Regions from separate parts of the Kurthia sp. FSL E2-0154 genome, predicted to be linked through region 1. Evidence: riboswitches for the same ligand, from Rfam matches in the RefSeq annotation. Region 1 holds a riboswitch; the other holds the start of a gene.
The links. A riboswitch is a leader RNA that binds a small molecule or an ion and turns the genes downstream of it on or off. The one in region 1 is predicted to bind lysine.
Positions count from the first base shown of each region.

Region 2: another riboswitch for lysine. It lies ahead of MHB75_RS13785 (amino acid permease); the one in region 1 lies ahead of MHB75_RS12555 (transporter substrate-binding domain-containing protein).

Region 1 is NZ_JBBOPO010000001.1:2,515,386-2,523,122, reverse strand. Features, by position in the region: gene MHB75_RS12575 (hypothetical protein) at 1-160, shown strand, start outside; gene MHB75_RS12570 (methyl-accepting chemotaxis protein) at 297-2,186, opposite strand; gene guaC (GMP reductase) at 2,536-3,519, opposite strand; gene MHB75_RS12560 (hypothetical protein) at 3,862-5,301, shown strand; lysine riboswitch at 5,430-5,616, shown strand; gene MHB75_RS12555 (transporter substrate-binding domain-containing protein) at 5,737-6,588, shown strand; gene MHB75_RS12550 (amino acid ABC transporter permease) at 6,653-7,441, shown strand; gene MHB75_RS12545 (amino acid ABC transporter ATP-binding protein) at 7,456-7,737, shown strand, end outside.
Region 2 is NZ_JBBOPO010000001.1:2,747,193-2,754,929, reverse strand. Features, by position in the region: gene MHB75_RS13785 (amino acid permease) at 1-1,200, opposite strand, end outside; lysine riboswitch at 1,336-1,516, opposite strand; gene MHB75_RS13780 (CynX/NimT family MFS transporter) at 1,700-2,911, shown strand; gene MHB75_RS13775 (MDR family MFS transporter) at 2,968-4,140, opposite strand; gene MHB75_RS13770 (ATP-binding cassette domain-containing protein) at 4,277-5,038, opposite strand; gene MHB75_RS13765 (ABC transporter permease subunit) at 5,054-5,812, opposite strand; gene MHB75_RS13760 (aliphatic sulfonate ABC transporter substrate-binding protein) at 5,825-6,799, opposite strand; gene MHB75_RS13755 (VOC family protein) at 6,840-7,652, opposite strand; gene MHB75_RS13750 (M20 metallopeptidase family protein) at 7,639-7,737, opposite strand, start outside.

The sequences.
Region 1 (7,737 bases):
TACTAAAAGTGAAATTGACATTTTACAGCAAGAATCTCCGTATGCACTTGATCAAGCGATTTGGTTACATCTTATTCAGCAAGGTCTAGTCATTCAACCGTTCGAAGGGAATTACTTATCAAAAGTTTTAACTTCTTCAATTCAAAGAAAAATCTCATAAGAGACAGGCTAGGATAAAACATTTCACTTCCCTTTTTTAGCGTTCGCAACGAAAAACTGGAACCGTGCTACAGCGCGATTCCAGTTTTTTTATGCTCATGTGTGATAGTGTTTTTTGCACTTATGTCCTAGTCTGTTTAATTTGGTAATTTAAATTTTTGAATACTTTGTTGTAATTCTTCAGCTAAGTGTTGTAATTCTTGTGCAGTACGTTCCATACTTGCCATTGAAGACAAAGATTCTTCAGTAGAAGCAGATACTTCTTCTAATGCAGCTGCATTTTCAGTTGCTGCATCAATTAATACTTGTGAACTACTTGTCATCGTTGAAATAGTTGCTGCAATTTCTTGTGAAACAGCAGAAACATTTTCCATACGTGGTGTAATACTTTGCATATTTTTAACGATTACATCAAATTTCTCAGCTGTATTTTCAACCACTTTTGTTCCATCTTGCACATGATGAAGAGCAGATTCCATAATTTTCACTGTTTCGCCCGTATCATCTTGAACTGTTTGAATCAATGTTTCAATTTGTCCTGCAGATTGTTGTGAGCTTTCAGCAAGTTTACGAACTTCTTCAGCTACAACAGCAAAACCTTTCCCATGTTCCCCAGCACGTGCTGCTTCAATTGAAGCGTTTAATGCAAGTAAATTTGTTTGGTCAGCAATTGAGCGTATCATTTCTAAAATTGAATTGATTTCTTTTGTACGATCATAAAGTGAACGGACTTTTAAATCTGTTTCATTTACAGCCAATTGAATACTTTCCATCTTTTCAACAGTTTCTTGGATTGATTGTCCGCCTTCAAGAGCTTGTTGGTTTGCTGTTTGTGATAATTCAGTTACTTGACTAGTGTCTGAAGCCATATCTTGGATACCATCAGAAACTTCACCAAGAGCTTGGTTAGATTGTGCCATTTGGTTTGTTTGATGTTCATTATTAATCGTTACTTGTTGCAATGCAGCAGTAATTTGCTGTGAGCTTGCCATATTTTCGCTTGTACTTGCAGAAAGTAAGTCAGAAGACTCGCGAATGGTATTAGCATTATTTTTTAAATTAGATATTAAAGCTGTTAAATGAATTTTCATCTTTTCGAATGCTTCAGCTAATTGACCTACTTCATCTTTACCAGAAACCGTAATTTCAGTTGTTAAATCACCTTCACTGATTGTTAAAGCACTATCACGTAATTTTTTAATTGGCGAAATGATTGAACGAATAATGAAGAAATTTAAAATACCACCTAAAATTAAAGAACCAACAAGAATGTACATGATATTCATCCATGTTTTACTTGCTTGTGTAGTAGCTTCTGAAATATAAGTTGTACTTACAATTTTCCAATCAGATAAATCATTTGTTTTTAACGATAAAGTTTTATTATTTATATCTTTTGTGTCAGTTTTTTTATTGCTAGATATGATAGATTTCATCTCATCATCTACAGGTTTTCCAAGTTCCTTTGTCGGATGGGTAATATAGTTTCCATGTTGGTCAATAATAGAGATAAAACCCTTCTTGCCGATTTTCACTTCATTCGCTAATTTTTGGAATGAATTAATCGACATATCGATACCGACAACACCCATATCATTCGGTAACTTTTTTGAAATGGTAATAACCAATTTATTATCTAAAGCAGAGATGTAGGGGTCTGAAATTGAATAATCTTGTTCATTTAAAGCCCCTTTATACCACGGACGTTCTATTGGATTATAATCTTTTGGATAAATGTAGTAAGGCATTTGAATCATATCGCCCTTTGCAGATCCAACATACGCAATCTGTACATCATTATGTCCTTCTGCATACTCACTTAAAACTGTTCGTACTTCAGATTTCTTATCCATTTTTAAAGGCAGTTTTGAGATGCGATCTGCTAAATAATCAATATCATCTATTTTACTTTGTAATGTATTTGTGATATTTGCGTTCAATATATCTGAACTAGAATGCGCATATCCACCTTGCTGTTCAATTACAAGAGATTTGATATTTTGAAATGCTACAGTACTGATAATCATGCTAGGAATGATTAAAATTGCCGAAAACGAAATAATTAGTTTGGTACGCAAGCGCATATTTTTTAACATTTTCTAATAACCTTCTTTCATAAAATACATATATATTAGTATCGGAACAAAATATGTATTATAAACAAAAATGATGAATTCAAGTTGTAATAAAGGAAAATTAACATTTCATAGTGTTTTTTAGTAAAAAACTAATATTTTGTATAGGTTAATTAATGATTAAGAGTGTGATAAATATACTAAAAAAAAATTAATAGAATGAAAGTCATTAAATGTAATTTTGATATAAAAAAACAGCTTACAAAATAATGTAAGCTGCTTTATATATTGGTTGATACGATTAGTAAACTTTGTCACCGTTGAAAATTGAGTTTTTAACGATTACATAATCAACTGTACGGATAGCATCTAGTTTTGTGCCGCCAGCGTAAGAAATTGATGATTGAAGATCTTGTTGCATCTCAACTAATGTATCTTTTAAAGCACCTTTGTGCTCCACATACATTTTCTTACCTTCAACATTTTTCTTTTCACCTTTTTGGAATTCAGAAGCTGAGCCGAAGTACTCTTTTACTTTTTTACCATCGACTTCAACTGTTTTACCAGGTGACTCTTCATGACCTGCGAATAATGAACCAATCATAACCATTGAAGCACCAAAACGAATTGATTTTGCGATATCGCCATGTGTACGAATACCACCATCTGCGATAATTGGTTTCGTTGCAGCTTTTGAGCACCAACGTAAAGCAGCTAATTGCCAGCCACCAGTACCAAAGCCTGTTTTGATTTTTGTAATGCATACTTTACCTGGTCCGATTCCTACTTTTGTAGCGTCAGCGCCAGCATTTTCAAGTTCACGAACTGCTTCAGGTGTACCAACATTACCTGCAATTACGAATGCGTTTGGTAATAGACCTTTAATATGTTGAATCATGTTGATGACTGCATTTGAATGACCATGTGCAATATCAATTGTAATGAATTCAGGTGTTAAACCTAAAGCAGCTAATTCTTCTACGAATGTATATTCTTCTGGTTTTACACCTACGCTAATTGATGCGATTAAACCTTTTGATTGCATGTCTTTAATAAAGCCAATACGTTTTTCAGGGTTGAAGCGGTGCATAATGTAGAAGTAACCATCTTCTGCTAATTTTGTAGCAATTGTTTCATCAATGATTGTTTGCATATTTGCAGGGACAACCGGTAATTTAAATTTATGTCCACCAAGCTCGATTGTTGTATCACACTCTGAGCGGCTATTTACGATACACTTTGCTGGTACTAATTGAATGTCTTCATAATCAAATACGTTATCCATTGTTTAAAATACACTCCTAAAGGCGAATATTATTTTTGTTGGGACTATAAATGTTCGTCCTTTGGTAATTTACCTCATTTTCAAAGTCATGTCAAAGGTTTTGTGTATAAATATTTAGAAAATTTTTTGATGTTCACACAAATTGAACAATTTAAGACTTGTAAATGCTTTCATTTTAAGTTATAAAAACGAATAAAATACGTGGAAGTATGAAACTATCAAGACGAAGTGGTAACAATATGATAAAATTAGAATTTAAAGAGTAGTAAAATATATACAGTTATTGATTGCTTTATTCATAGATTGAAATACGGAAAGAGCAAGTGAGAAAGGAAGTTAGTCATGCGACAATTAGAAATAGAATTACGTGAACTTTTAATTGGTGCACCACCGATTAAAATTATGACAGAAGAAGAAATGGAAGAATTCGGAGAGATTGTAGATGCACATCGCGAAATCTCTTATGGACAAGTTGAAGTGTCAGATGAAGGGAAAATTACATCATTAATTATTGATTTAGAAGCCATTTTAGAAAATAATGATGTATCTTTAGATGAATATGAAGAACTATCAGCTGAAGATTTAAAAGAGATTGCTCAAGATTTTGTAGATGAATATGGTCAAAAGAATTTACAGTTAACTTCTTTTTCTGAGTGGGGCGATCAGACGTTTTTACTAACGTTTGAGGCAATGGATGTGCAGTATCAAATCCCACTACCTGATTCAGGTGCAACAATTGAGATGAATAAACAAGGTTTTGTATTATCCGCAACATTCAATCAATCTTATTATCAATTAACACATCCGAAACTTACAGTCGATGCAGATGTGGCATTGATGATTTATAAAAATAGAATGTTAGTTGAATTAGCTGCTTTCCAACAAGAAGATGAAATTCGATTAATGTACTACCCTAAAAATTTAAATGAAGTAGTTGGCGCAAACGGAGATATTATTTCATTAAATCAATTTTTAGAAAATGGTCCTGTTGAATTAGAAAAAGTTCCACCTGTTATGGAAATGTATGATGAAGCAATTTTGTTAGGTATTACACCGGATATGAATAAAGTTGAAGAAGAAAATACAGTTACATATGAACAATCTGACCAACATTATGTTAAATTCGATATGTCTGATGAACATCAATTGATTATTGATTCTACTCTGCCATTCAAAGAAGGGGACGAATACACACTAGATGAACTTCGTAAACGTGCAATTGCCTTTTTAGAATCCAAAGTAGGAAATGTGTCTGAACATTATTTATTAGAAGATGCATTCGTTGAAGAAGATTTAGAAGATGATGAAGATGATGAGTTAACAGAAGAGGAAATTGAGATGTTAAAAGCTCTATCAGCAGAAGATGGTGAGTATGAAGAGGAAGATGACGAAGATGATTCTTATGCTTTCGAACCATTTGTGACTTTTACATTCCACCGTTACATTAATGGCATTCCACTAAGTGAATATACAGCAAATATTGATATGGGTATTTATTCAGGTCGTGTAACAGATGCAGTGATTCCAATGTTAAAAGAAGAGCATATTGAGAATATGTCAATGGAACCGACAATTACATTAGAAGAAGCAAATGAAATTTATAAAGACTCCATTAAGATGGAATTAGCACGTGTTCCATATGAAGATGAAGAATTTACAAAATATGAATTATGCTATGTTGTAAAAGAAAAAGAAGTGGGACAACGCATTGAGAGAATTGATGCAGAGAATGGAAATATTTTTTATTATGATCAATTAGATGATATTGAATACGAAGAATAAATACATAAATTTTTATTTTTAAATAAAAAATTTATATTTTTCTTTTTTTCAGTATATTGACATAAAATAGTCTATAAAGTAGACTATTGTTAATTATAACAAACGAATATGACCTCACATTGACACAATTGTGAGGTAGAGGCGCGATATTTATTAGTAAGTAGCGGAGTACGAGAATACAAAGATGCTACTTAGAAGGAGATGTCGCCGAAGTGTATGGTGGGTTCTCAACATCATATGCTGGGTCTGCAATTAATAGTTGCAGGACTGTCTTACTTTTTTTACCCGAATAAAGTAAGTTGAGCTATCTCAATTGGGCAATGATGAGGATTTTTAGAAGGACTATACCAAAAGGTCTGGAGAAGTATCTCATCCACCTTTTGTTATAGTCCTTTTCGTTTTCACAATGGGAACATATTTAAAGGAGAGGTACAAATGAAAAAATCATGGGGAATATTTACAGCACTATTACTTGTGCTTGTCTTTGCATTAGCAGGATGTAGCTCGGAAGATTCGAAAAAATCGGAATCTTCAGGCGATAAAGAGAAAGAAAAATTTACAGTCGGTATGGAGGCGGGATATGCACCATTCAACTGGACACAAAAAGATGACGCTAACGGCGCTGTAAAAATCGAAGGTAATGCAGAATATGCGGGCGGTTATGATGTACAAATTGCTAAAAAAATCGCAGATAGCTTAGATCGTGAATTAGTGATTGTAAAAACAGAGTGGGATGGTTTAATTCCGGCACTTATTTCAGGGAAAATTGATGCAGTAATTGCAGGGATGTCACCAACAGAGGAACGTAAAAAAACAATTGATTTCTCAGATATTTACTACACTTCAAATCTTGTAATGGTCGTGAAAAAAGGCGGTAAATACGACAATGCTACATCAATTCAAGATTTCAAAGGTGCAAAAGTAACAGGTCAGTTAAATACGTCACACTATACAGTAATTGACCAAATTAATGGTGTACAAAAACAACCTGCTTCAGATAATTTCTCAGCAATGCGTGTAGCACTCGAATCAGGAAAAATTGATGCATACGTATCAGAACGTCCAGAAGGTTTATCAGCTTCAGCAGCAAATGATAAATTTAAAATGATTGAGTTCAAAGACGGTTCAGGTTTCAAAGCTGATAAAGCGGAATTCTCAGTCGCAGTTGGTGTGAAAAAAGGTAGCGAATTAACAGAGCAAGTGAATAAAGCATTAGCAAGTATTTCAGAAGACGAGCGTCAAAAGATTATGGAAACAGAGATTAAAAACCAACCAGCAGCAAAATAGAACGTACGTGGCTACCGACTGTCTTGTTTAGTCGGTAGCTTGTATTTTATAAGGGGAGAGCGAAATGAGTCTAGAATGGCTATTTGAAATTGCTAAAGATAATTGGCAAATGTTTTTACGTGGCGCAGGAATGACGATGTTTATTGCCACCGTCAGTACCATTCTGGGGGCGATTATCGGTTTATTAATTGGGGTAATTGATACGATTCCGAAAACAAAATCAGCATTTAAAATGATTGTATTAAAAGTCATTCGTGTCATCTTACGTGTCTATGTAGAGTTCTTCCGTGGTACACCAATGATGGTACAAGCGATGGTCGTATTCTACGGATTCCCATTGATTATGCAGTCAATTAAAGAATCAATCGGAACTGATTTTGGTGTCACAGGTGATATGAATCGTACAGTTGCGGCAGTATTAGTTGTATCCCTGAATACAGGGGCTTACATGGCAGAAATTGTCCGTGGTGGTATTGTCAGCGTAGATAAAGGACAATTCGAAGCGGCACAAGCAATTGGTATGAATCACTGGAAAACGATGATGCATGTCGTATTACCACAAGTTTTACGCAATATTTTACCAGCTACAGGTAACCAATTCGTTATGAATATTAAAGATACATCTGTATTAAATGTAATCGGTGTAACCGAGTTATACTTCGTCACAAAGTCAATTGCAGGTGCGAACTTTAGATACTTTGAATCATTCTTCGTAGCATGTTTAATCTATCTAGTCTTAACGATTGTTGTGACACAGATTCTACGATTCTTTGAACGTAAATTAGGTGGCACAGCCAACTATCAAATGTTAGATATTCCGCAGCCTAGAAGAGCTGAAGGACCAATGAAGTAGGGAGGTAATTTACATTGAGCACAGTCATTAATATTAAAAATTTAAGTAAATCCTTCGGGTCACATGAAGTCTTGAAGGACATTAACTTTTCAGTTGAAAAAGGAGAAGTTGTGACCGTAATTGGTTCTTCAGGTTCAGGTAAATCTACTTTATTACGTTGTTTAAATTTACTTGAAACACCAGATGGTGGTGAAGTGAATTATGAAGGTCAAAATGTATTAACACATATGGAAGATGTGAATGAGTACCGAACAAAGTTAGGCATGGTGTTCCAACAGTTTAATTTATTTAATAAC
Region 2 (7,737 bases), 230 kb from region 1:
AATCAGTGCTTTTCGGAAACGATAGTGACTGGCTGCAATACCTAGCCATGCGATAAAACCACACATACCAGAAGCACTTAATAGCCAAATATATACTTGTTCACCGAAAATAGATGTTAAGAATGATAAACTTGCAACGATGACTGTTGCAATCAATGCTGCAAATGGTACACCGCGACGGTTTAACTTTTTAAAAATCTTTGGTGCTTTACCTTCCATCGCTAAATCCCAAAGCATACGAGATGAAGCATATAATCCAGAGTTACCAGCAGATAAAATAGCTGTTAAAACAACTGCATTCATAATCGAAGCTGCAAAAGCAATACCTGCATTTTCGAATACAAGCGTAAACGGACTTGTCGTAACCGTCTCTCCATCATTGATTAGACGACTATCTGTATAAGGAATTAATAAGCCAATCGCTAAAATGGCTAAGATATAGAATAATAAAATACGCCAAAAGATTTGCTTCACTGCTTTTGGAATCGATTTGCCTGGATCTTTTGTTTCACCAGCTGTAATACCGATTAACTCTGTTCCTTGGAATGAGAATCCTGCTGCTAAGAAAATACCGAGTGTCGCAAAGAATCCACCGTGGAATGGACCATCACCTGCAAAGAAATTCGTAAAACCAACAGGTGCTTTACCTCCTAAGATACCAAAAATCATTAAAATACTAACGATTAAGAAGATAATAATTGTAGCTACTTTAATAAATGCGAACCAATATTCACTTTCACCAAAACTTTTCACCGATAAGTAGTTTAACAAGAAGATAATAGCTAAGAATGATACACTCCAAATCCATGACGCTGTATCAGGGAACCAATATTTCATAACGATTGAAACAGCTGCAATTTCAGCTGCGATTGTAATTGCCCAGTTATACCAATAGTTCCATCCTAATGCAAATCCAAGTGCTGGATCGATAAACTTTGTTGCATACGTACTAAACGAACCTGAAACAGGCATATACGCTGCCATCTCTCCTAAACTTGTCATTAAGAAAAATACCATAATCCCGATTAAACCATATGCTAATAGCGCTCCACCTGGTCCAGCCTGTGCGATTGAGTTACCACTTGCAAGTAGTAAACCTGTCCCAATCGTACCGCCGAGTGAAATCATCATAATGTGACGACTTTTTAGTCCTCTTTTTAGAGTTGTAGGCGCTTCTTGACTTGCTTTTGTACGACTCATTTCATTTCCTCTTTCCTTTTATTGCAGGGAATATGTTAGTTGAGGTGTTCGTAAGTGATTATTTCCTGGAAAATAAAAATACCATCTCAAGCAATCTTGGATGGTTGTAATCACACAATGACACTCATCAACCTTGAAAAAGATAGCTCAACACACCCTCACAGATGTGACAGTTCTGCACCTATTAAGCGACAGCCCCAGCAGTTGATTGTAAAAGCAACCCACCACTTCGGCAAAAAATCCTTTCATATAATGTCACCAATGCTTTTACATCTCGATTATACTACTTTTATTTTTTGCGACCTCTACCTCATCGAACGGATGAGGCATTGCAATATTTATATTATTTCTACTATTATCTTAATATATTCTACAGACGAATTCAAGACATAAAAACTCTCAACTATTATACAATTAAGACTTTCGTGAAACGAATTTATTATTGAATAGGTAGGGGCATAATGTTACGATAAATCAAATTATATATAGGAGGAAAGTTATGTCACCTACAGAAAACGTTGCTTCAAAAAAACTAAAATGGACTTCAACAACATGGCTTCTTGTACTTGGAATCGTCTTCATTGCATTAACACTTCGCTCTCCCCTAACGTCTGTTGGCCCCGTAATCGAAGATATTCGAAACTCATTACATATTTCAAATGTAGTAGCTGGCTTTATTATAACCATTCCTCTACTTGCATTTGCTGTCGTGTCACCAATCGTACCGAAAATATCGCGTAGAATTACGGTTGAACGCTCTCTATTCTTATCAATGATTATCTTAGTCGTGGGTATGGCACTTCGTTCAAGTGGCGTGACGTCGTTATTATTTATCGGTACTACCTTAATTGGAATCGGAATTGCATTTGGCAATGTACTATTACCTAGTTTAATCAAACTTAAATTTCCATTCCAAGTAGGTTTACTTACAGCAATCTATACAGTCGCAATGAACTCATCTGCTAGTATTGCTGCTGGTGTGAGTTATCCGTTATCAACATTGTCATTCGGTTGGCAAGGTTCTTTAGGTGTGTGGATTATTTTAGCAATTGCTGCTGTTTTCATCTGGTTTCCACAAACACGAAATATCTCTAAAGAAGAAATTGCACCGACTACTGCTCAAAAAGAAAAGAAACAAATGTGGCGCTATCCACTCGCATGGGTCATTATGATTTCGATGGGTTTCCAATCGATGATTTTCTATACAACTGCGGCATGGGTACCAGAAATGTTTAAAGAACAAGGTATGACAGCTGCTCAAGCTGGATTAATGTTCTCCATCATGCAAGTATCCCAAATTCCAATGACCTTTATCACACCGATTTTAGCCGGTCGTCTAAAAGACCAACGTCCTGTTGTTGCGCTATTTGCAGTCTTTTACATCATTGGATTTGCTGGATTAATCATGGGCTGGACAGATTATTCTGTTGTCTGGATGATTCTATTAGGCGCTGCAGGCGGTGCTTCATTTAGTATGTGTATGATGTTCTTCTCACTTCGTTCACGCGACTCATTCGAAGCAGCAGACTTATCTGGTTTCGCTCAATCACTTGGCTACTTAATCGCCGCTGTTGGGCCTGTACTCTATGGTTTCATTCACGATGTTTACCACAGTTACGATGCAGCAAATATTATGTATATTTTCGTTGTCGCAATCTCTTTAACTGCAAGCTTCATTGCAGCGAAAGATCGTTACGTGACAAATGACTAACTAAAAAAAGCTAGGATTTATGTATGAAATATACATAGCTCCTAGCCTTTTTATATTTAAGCTTCTTTTTTAACAAACGTCCAGTAATAGAATGGAATGCTACATAGCGTAATCGCCGCAATAATATGAAATACACCCATTTGAAATTGAATTAATAGCCATCCACCGAGAATTGGTCCTACAAAGCTACCAATATTTTTAAGCTGTGACGCACCGAGATACGTCGCTTTCCGGTCCTCTGGTGCAATCTCCTCAATGACGGCATTCATCATCGGGAATGCGAAAATCTCACCTATTGTAAAGAGAATCATCGCAATAATAAACATCGTCCAGCTCTCTGAAATATTAAATAATACAAAACCGATCGCAAAAAATACAATCCCTAAAATTAATGTTCGAATCGTTGAAATTCTTTCGCTAATCATACTCAGCGGTAACTGTAGAATGAGTACCGCAATCGCATTAACCGCAATTAGTACAGAATACAGTTTTACACCATCATCTAATGTCGCATTGACAAACTGTGGAAGTGTCGAATCAAACTGTGAGTAACCTACAGAAACTAAAATGCCTCCTGCAAGTAATAATAATAATTTTCGATCGGTGAAAACCACTTGAAATACAGCCGTAATACTTTTCGTTGTTTTGATTGTCGCTTGTGTCGCATATTTCTTCAAAATAAATACTAGTGCAAAACCATACAACGCGTACATAGCCGCTGTAATAATGAATGGAATTTGTGGGTTGGATAGCGCTGCTAACCAAACACCTACTAATGGTCCGATTACTGCTGCGATATTAATCGCTGTATAACGTACAGAAAATAAGCGACGGCGTTTTTCAGGCGTCGTATAATCCACCATCAATGCCTGTGTTGCAGGTTCAAAAAATGAACGACAAAGTCCATTCAATGCACTCAAAAATCCAAAAATCACGATAGATGTTGAAAGTGCAAAGCCTAAAAAAACAAGTGTCCAGCAAAAAACAGATAATAAAATAATAAGTTTTCGACCAAATCGATCGGTTAAATAACCTCCAAAAAAACCTCCAACCGTTGCAAGTAATGGCGCAAGACCGATGATTATACCAATTGTCACAGGTTCTGCATGTAACTCACTATGTAAGTAAAGCGCAAGAAATGGAATTGTCATAAAACTTGCGATACGGGTGAAGATTGTTCCTAATAAGATATTCCAAACGACGGGGTGAAAATATTGTATGACTTTCAAAATATCCCCTCCTCTATTATTTCAATAGTATATAAAGGAATAAAATGAAAATCTATCATTATTTCGACTGACAAAATATTTCTACGTGAAAATAAAAAGCCCGAAGTAGAAATTGCCTACTTATCGGACTTTTTATTTATTCATGATTTTGCATAATACGTGCTAAAATTTGTTTTTCTAGCTTTGTTAATTGTTCATCATCAAAACCACGTGGTCTTTTAGCATCGTTACGAATATCTAATGCAACAACACCATCTTCTATGAGAATAATGCGATCGCCTAATTTTACAGCTTCTTGTACATCATGTGTCACCAACATTGCTGTAAAGCCTTTTTCTAACCACAATTGTTCAATTAAATTTTGCATATCTAAACGTGTTAATGCATCTAGTGCACTTAACGGTTCATCAAACAATAATAAGTCTGGGTTATTTACTAAAGCTCGTGCTAATGCCACACGCTGTTGTTGACCACCTGAAAGATTAGAAGGCCATTGATCTTTAAAATCACTTAAACCTACTTGTTCTAATGTATGCGCTGCTTTTGTTTCCCAGTCTCCTGCTAAGCCAATCCCTACATTTTGAATTACTTTTTTCCAAGGTAATAAACGCGAATCTTGATACATCATTCGAACATTCGTTTTTGCTTCTTTAGGAGATAGGCCATCAAATTGAATTGTGCCAGAACTAGGTTGATCCAATCCAGCTGTCAAACGTAATAATGTACTTTTACCACTACCACTTTTACCGACAATTACTAGAAATTCGCCTCTTTCAATTGTGAGAGAAATTTCTTTTAAGACGGTTTTTTCACCAAATTTTTTCACGACTTGTTGTAGTGTGATTTCTACACCACTTTTTGATTTAACAGGTGTTATTGGACGAGCTGTGACGACCATGTATCTTCCTCCTTTTTAATAAGCCTTATGCCAACGCAAAGCCTTTTTTTCGCCAAATCTTGCTAATAAATCTGCTAATTTACCAAATAACGCATATAAAATAATCGTAATAATGATTATATCTGATTGCATAAATTGTTGAGCTGTTGTTGCTAGATAGCCAACTCCTCTTGTCGTTGCAATTGTTTCAGCTACAATCAATGTCATCCACATCACACCTAATGAATAACGTAAACCAACGAAAATAGATGGTAATGCACCTGGCAGTAATATCTCTTTAAATAATTTAAAGCCTTTTAATCCATACATTCTTCCCATCTCAATATAACCAGGATCAATATTTCGGATACCATGTAATGTATTAATATAGATTGGGAACATCACACCGATAGCTACCAAGAAAATTTTTGCTCCTTCATCAATACCAAACCAAATAATAACAAGTGGTACAAGTGCTAGATTCGGTACATTTCGAACCATTTGCAACGATGTATCTGTAAAAAGAAAGGAAAATTTTGAAAGTCCATTGGTAATACCTAAAATAAAACCAACTCCCCCGCCAATCAGTAAACCAATAAATGCTCTACCAAGACTTCCTTCTAAGTGATATAGTAAGTCTCCTGAAATAACTAATTGATAAAAGCTTTTCAGTACTGTTAAAGGAGCAGGAACCAGTTGTGTCGAGACAATTTGAAACTGTGTTACTAATTGCCATGCCCCAACAAATGCGATAGGGATTAGCCAAGGTATAATGCTCCACTTCTTTTCTTTCATTTGCCTCACTCCTTATTTGGTATCTTTGACACGTTCAGAAACATTAATTTTTTGTGGAATTAATCCTACTTTTGTATAGTAGTCTGCTTGCGCCTGTTGTGTTTTAATAATTTTTTCATCTAAACGATCTAAACCATAAGTACGGCGATCAATCGCACGCTTAATCACTTTTTCATTAATTCCTAAAGCTTTTGAAACTAACTTAACAACTTCAGGCTTATTTTTATTTGCCCACTCATCTGATTCAGCAATCGAATCTAAAATCACTTCAACTAATTCTGGGTGTTGCTGATTAAATTTTTCGTTTGCATAATAGAATGTACGATTCGGGTAGTCATAGTCTTTCCCTTCTGTTAAATTAACAGTATCTAAATCTGTTTCAGCTCCTGCAAAGAAAGGATCATACGTGCCAAGCGCATCAATTGCTTTCGTTTCAAAAGCTGTTCTTAATTGAGAAGCATCTTGTAGATAAACCCATTCAATATCATCGACTTTTAACCCAGCATCTTCCACTGCTAACATTGCTAGATAGTGATGATTTCCACCTTTTAATACACCTACTTTTTTACCTTTTAATTCTTTAATATTTTTAATGCCTGAATCTTTTAAAACCAGTAATCCAATACCCTCTGGATTTGGTTTATCTGCTCCTACATATACGAAAGGTTTGTTACCCGCTTGCGCTGTAATACCTGAACCATCAGCAGCATGACCAAAATCGATATTCCCTGTAAATAACCCTTCCAGTAAAGTTCCACCATGTGAAAATTCACGCCATTCTACTTTGTAACCTTTCTCTTTCAAGTTCTTTTCTAAATAGCCACTCTCTTTTAAAATGTTAATTGTATTTCCCTTTTGATAACCTATTTTCACAACTTTATCGCTATCTGCTGCAGCATCCGTATCTTTAGATTTTGAACCACATGCTGTGAGAACAAGTAATACAAGTGTAATGACTGTTAATAAAGTTAATTTTGTTTTCTTCATAAAAATCCCCTTTTCTTATAAAAATACTTGGTTTTAATATCTACTTTTTTAATAAATAACGGCCATTATGTGCTTCAAATAATTTTTCTTCATTGAATCCTTTTAAATTAATTTGAAAAGGTACTTCACCTTTTGTTAGCAATGTATTTTTAATGACACCTTCACCTACAGGTTCTGCGAAATACAATTCTCCTCCATTTAGAGGAATCGTTACAATCTTGGCTTGAAGTGTCTGGTCTACATATGTTTTACCAACTGGTTGTTTGAAATAACCACCCCAGCGTTTAGCTGTTTCTTCTGCATTTTCCACTACAAATACGACGCCTTCTAATGCTGTATTCGGTAGTTGCTGACCAATTACTCCCTGCTGAATTTGTTCATTACGGCGTTCCTCATTTGATTGATTCCATTGAATAACAAAAGGAAGTGGCAACTTATTATTTTCTTCACCTATATAAAGTAATTGCCAATGAATTTCGCTACCATCTGGTCTTTTTCGAAACATTGCATCTGGCCCTGTAACGGTTAGACCTGCTTCTTTAAAATGTGCTGCTGCTTTTTGAATATCATCCGTACGAATTGCGAATCTTACAAGACTTTCTTCAAAATCTTGCTCAATAATTGTTTCCATCATACTATGACGTGCTGGATTACTCTTACGTACAAGTTCTTCGTCATATACACCAAGATATTCAATGTAACTTAAATCAAAATAGCTTAATGCATTATACGTCCCTCGCCCTTCATGTCTTCCTCCTTCAACTGCATGAATATTTTGTTCATTTAGTTCATGGATAAACGCTTCTGGTTGATTCAAAAAGTGTACAATATGGTCAAATTCAAATTTCGGCATGAACTTCTTCCTCCTTTAGTACATAATGTGCTGCAATTTTTAAAAATGTTTGTTGCATATTTAGTAATGCTTTTTCATCAAAGTC